2 regions of the Alteribacillus sp. HJP-4 genome follow, and region 2 is predicted to be linked to the other one. Evidence: riboswitches for the same ligand, from Rfam matches in the RefSeq annotation. Region 2 holds a riboswitch; the other holds the start of a gene.
What was found. Region 2 has a riboswitch for thiamine pyrophosphate ahead of thiD (bifunctional hydroxymethylpyrimidine kinase/phosphomethylpyrimidine kinase). Riboswitches for the same ligand answer to the same signal wherever they lie in the genome.
Positions count from the first base shown of each region.

Region 1: another riboswitch for thiamine pyrophosphate. It lies ahead of thiC (phosphomethylpyrimidine synthase ThiC); the one in region 2 lies ahead of thiD (bifunctional hydroxymethylpyrimidine kinase/phosphomethylpyrimidine kinase).

Region 1 covers NZ_JBHIKY010000030.1:18,955-21,358, reverse strand. Annotated here, with positions in the region: gene thiC (phosphomethylpyrimidine synthase ThiC) at 1-1,134, opposite strand, end outside; TPP riboswitch at 1,276-1,390, opposite strand; gene ACE4RR_RS19030 (BH0509 family protein) at 1,867-2,010, shown strand.
Region 2 covers NZ_JBHIKY010000007.1:28,397-30,800, reverse strand. Annotated here, with positions in the region: gene ACE4RR_RS08140 (efflux RND transporter permease subunit) at 1-1,081, shown strand, start outside; TPP riboswitch at 1,129-1,232, shown strand; gene thiD (bifunctional hydroxymethylpyrimidine kinase/phosphomethylpyrimidine kinase) at 1,320-2,132, shown strand; gene thiM (hydroxyethylthiazole kinase) at 2,145-2,404, shown strand, end outside.

The sequences.
Region 1 (2,404 bases), on a different contig from region 2:
TGTTAATTCTCCTAGCGTCTCTAATTCTGCAAATTGAGCTTCGTCATTCGCGTCTGCGATAGATCCTGGGCGGAGGCCGTCTCCAAGAGAAAACGCGATATCATATGTTTTCATTATTTCGCAGATTTCATCGAAATGCGTATATAAGAAGCTTTCCTGGTGGTGGTATAAGCACCACTGCGCCATAATGGAACCTCCCCTGGAGACTATTCCTGTCAGTCGGCCCGCGGTAAGCGGTACATAGCGCAAAAGCACCCCGGCATGAATAGTAAAGTAGTCTACACCCTGTTCAGCCTGTTCTATTAGAGTATCCCTATAGATTTCCCATGTTAATTCCTCAGCGGTACCATTAACCTTTTCCAGTGCCTGGTAAATAGGAACAGTGCCGACTGGCACAGGGGAGTTGCGGATAATCCATTCTCTTGTGGTGTGTATATTTTTACCGGTGGAAAGATCCATAATATTATCTGCTCCCCAGCGGATGGCCCAGGTCATTTTTTCAACTTCTTCTTCGATGGAGGATGTGACAGCAGAGTTGCCAATATTTGCATTGATCTTTACATGAAAATTTCGTCCGATAATCATCGGTTCTATTTCGGGATGATTAATATTGGAAGGAATTATCGCTCTTCCTTCTGCTACTTCCTTAAGGACGAATTCCGGTGACATGTCTTCTCTTATAGCTATAAATTCCATCTCCGGTGTAATAATGCCTTGTTTCGCATAGTGCAGCTGAGTTACATTTTTACCACTTACTGCCCGGCGGGGAGTTCTTTTTAATCCAGGAAATACAGGTGGCCGGCTGTGGGAGTTCAATCCATTATCTTCAGGACGTATTAATCTTCCCTCATATTCTTCTGAATCCCGGCGTTCATTTATCCACTCGGCACGAATCGATTTCAGCCCTTTTTCGAAGCTGATAAGCTCTTCTTCATCTGTATATGGACCGCTTGTATCGTACAGGTGGATCGGAGGGTTTTTTTCCTCGCCAAAGGTTCCGGCCGTGTCGCTTAATTCAATTTTTCGCATTGGCACGCGCAGGTCAGGACGGGATCCGCTGACATACACTTTTTTACTCCCTGGAAGATTAGATAAATGGTGCACGTTCTCGTGGGAAATGGATGAATTGGACATAAAAAAATCTCTCCTTTTAAAAATAGTAAAGGACGAGATCTTGGCGCATAGACGAAAGGGCACAGCAGGCAATAAAAAATAAAATAAGCCGGCCCATTCATTTTGGACCGGCTGTCATTTAGAAGCTGCTAAAGAACCTTGCTTTCACGATTCTAACTTCCCTACGCTGGTATGAACCAGATCAGGTCCGAAGGGTCAGAAAAATTCATGGCATTTTCTTCTCAGCCCGGCTCATCGGACTCCCCTAGTTGATTCATTATTCAATTACACCAAGTATAGGAGATATTATAAAAAATGAAAACCCCAAAACTGAATAAATTTCACCTCTGAATGAATTTCATAAGTCAATTTCACAACGAAAAATGCGGGTATTAAAATCTACTTTCTCTTTATCATTCGACTTTCGCTTCAGGCGAACGCTTTCCGTGGGCTTGGCCTCAGCCTCCTCAGCAGCAAAAAGCTGCCTGCGGGGTCTTCACCTCAAGCTAGTCCCACGACGCCCAGGACGTGCTAGTGTCGATGTTGGCCACAGGACGTGGCCGGTATTAATCGACCAGGAGTCGTCGCCTTACGCTACAATCGAATGTTCGTGTTTTATATTCTGAATTGCTCTTATGAAATTGATTCCTCTGATAAAAAATTCTGAAAAATGTGTTGACGGAATGAAATTATCTGTTATATAATACATTTAAATTAATATTCTGTAGTAACACAGAAAGGGGAGCATACAAAATGAAAAGAAGAGAGCGTCAGAACATGATTACATTTTTAACGAAGGTCAGGGGTATGGAAGATCAACAGTTTACTATGATGACGGATGAAGATGTAGAGCATTTATATGATCAAACGTATTTTCAGCACGAAACAACGGAATAACACACCTTTAAAAGCTCGGGTATCCGGTTAGAAACCGGTACCGGGCTTTTTTTTCGAATTGCTGCCATGATTATGCTGAAGACTTTTGGCTTCTGCTCCATGACAGCAGATTTTCGATCCTCTCATAGATCTGCTGTTCGTCAACCTCTTTTTAGTAAAACCCATACTTTTTTGAATTTGTTCTCATATTTTCTTCCTTTCGACCTCAAAAGAAATGATATAATTGTAGACGTACTTATTATGGTGGAGGCTCGTATGAATAATTTTTCTAATAAAAAGCTGTTTGCTTTTATTACCACGCTTGTCATTATGTATGGAATAATATACTGGGTTTATGCCTTGTTTTTTTGATGCCAGGGCACTAAAGCTCCGGGGTGGTAAACATCCGGGCTTT
Region 2 (2,404 bases):
TCAAGAGGATCTGGAAAATCTTCAAATTCCTAATGCAGAAGGAGAGTATATAGCTCTTTCTGAGTTGGCTGATGTTGAAGAAGGGGAAGGCCCGGCGACTATTAATCGGCTGGACCAGGAGGAAAGTGTCGAGTTCACAGTAACTTACAGCTCTGATACAACACTTAATGAAATGGGCACGCTGGTCGAGGAAATTATTGAAGACGCTGATATTGCAGATGGCACCAACTATGCGTTTTCAGGAGAGCAGGAGCTGCTTGAAGATGCTATTAACAGCCTGGCATTTGCGTTTGTCCTTGCGCTTCTGTTTATTTACTTGATTATGGCCGGTCAGTTTGAATCATTTAAATATCCATTTGTTGTTATGTTCAGTGTACCGCTGGTGATCATCGGGGTAATGCTTGCATTAACACTGACGCAGACACCATTAAGTGTGACGGTGTTTATCGGTTTAATTGTTCTTGCCGGAATTGTTGTAAATAACGCTATTGTGCTTGTTGATTACATTAATCAGATGAAAGCCAGGGGTCTCGCGACTCGGGATGCGATTATTGAAAGTGTCAAACAGCGGACGAGACCAATATTAATGACAGCTATTACGACAATATTAGGTGTGTTCCCACTTGCGCTGGGAATGGGAGAAGGAACTGAAATTCAGCAGCCGATGGGTATTGCTGTCATTGGCGGCCTTGTCAGCAGCACCTTCCTGACATTGTTTGTCATCCCTGTTTTATACAGTCTGTTCGATAAAGAAACACGGAGTATGAATAAGCGTTTTGTCACAGAAACAGGCGAAGTCGTCCGGTCCTATGAGCTGGTTGAAAGAAGAAGGAGCTCGGATCGGTTTGACAGGCTCAATGACAGCCAGCTTGCAACGACCAGCGAGCGGCAACATTACCTTGAAGATTCTACTGCAGACGAATTTCCGGACGATACACAGGAAGATGATGTATTTTTGAAGCCAAAGAATAATCAGTCAGTACAGGGAAAAGAGGAAGACCTTTCTAAAGATGATATTTTGAATATGCTTGAAAAAATTGTGAGAAGTTCAAAAAACGATAAGGACAGGGATGGCCGGTAATTGACAGCAGCCTGAATTGTCCAGTAAGATGTAATCAATCTCATAAACCTGTTCACTAGGGGCGCTGTACAGCTGAGATGGAGCCGCCGGCACCTGTCCCTTACCACCTGATCTGGTTAATGCCAGCGTAGGAAAGTGGAGCAGATGAATTGTAAAGAGCACGATATACAGCCATCGCTCCCATTAAAGTGGGAGCGATTTTTTATTTTATTTAGATATGAAGAAAGGATGAGTAGAAATGAATAATATACCGGCCGTCTTATCAATCGCAGGCACTGATCCAAGCGGCGGGGCGGGGATTCATGCCGATTTGAAAACATTTCAGGAATGCACAGCGTATGGTATGGCTGCGGTGACTACCGTGGTAGCCCAGAATACGGAAGGCGTCCGGGATGTTTGGCATGTCCCGGTAGAGATGGTAGAAAAGCAGATTCGTTCAGTATTTGAAGATATTCGTCCGTCAGCTGTGAAAACAGGAATGATTGCCACACCTGAAATGATGAAGCGCATAGCTGCTATACTAAAAGAAGAAAAAGTAGATATTGTCATAGATCCTGTAATGGTGGCCACAAGCGGAGATTCCTTGATGGAAAAAGAAACTGCTCAAATCATGAAGGAACAGCTGCTTCCACTTGCAGCTGTGGTGACACCGAACCTTGAAGAAGCGGAAAAGCTGACCGGCTTAACTATCAATTCAGAAAATAGTGCAAAGGAAGCGGCAAAAATTCTTGTAGAGGAATTTGGCTGTAGAGCTTCTGTAGTGAAGGGCGGTCATCTGCATGGGAAGGCAACCGATATTTTATATACGAATGGAGAGTTCAGGATCTTCCGTGCTTCTCGTTCGAATACGAAAAATACTCATGGCACAGGGTGTACATTTTCTGCTGCAATTGCCGCGAAACTGGCCAGGGGACATACTGTTTATCAGGCAGTGGAAGAAAGTAAGGATTTTATATCGAAAGCAATTAAAGATACACTTGGTTTAGGGAAAGGAAGCGGCCCCGTGAATCATTGGGCTTCGAGAATCGAATTAGAAAAAATAAAAAGATAAGGAGGGCGATTCATGCGCTCAAAAGAGCTTGGGAAGATACTTGATGAGGTGAAAAAGAAAAGACCGCTTGTGCACAGTATAACTAATAATGTGGTTACAAATTTTACTGCTAATGGACTGCTTTCGATGGGAGCTTCACCTGTTATGACCACTGCACTCGAAGAAGCAGAGGAGATGGCCTCCGCTGCAGATGTACTTGTGTTGAATATCGGCACTCTTTATCCTGCACAGGTAGAAGCGATGCTTGCTGCAGGAAAGGCAGCAAATCAAAA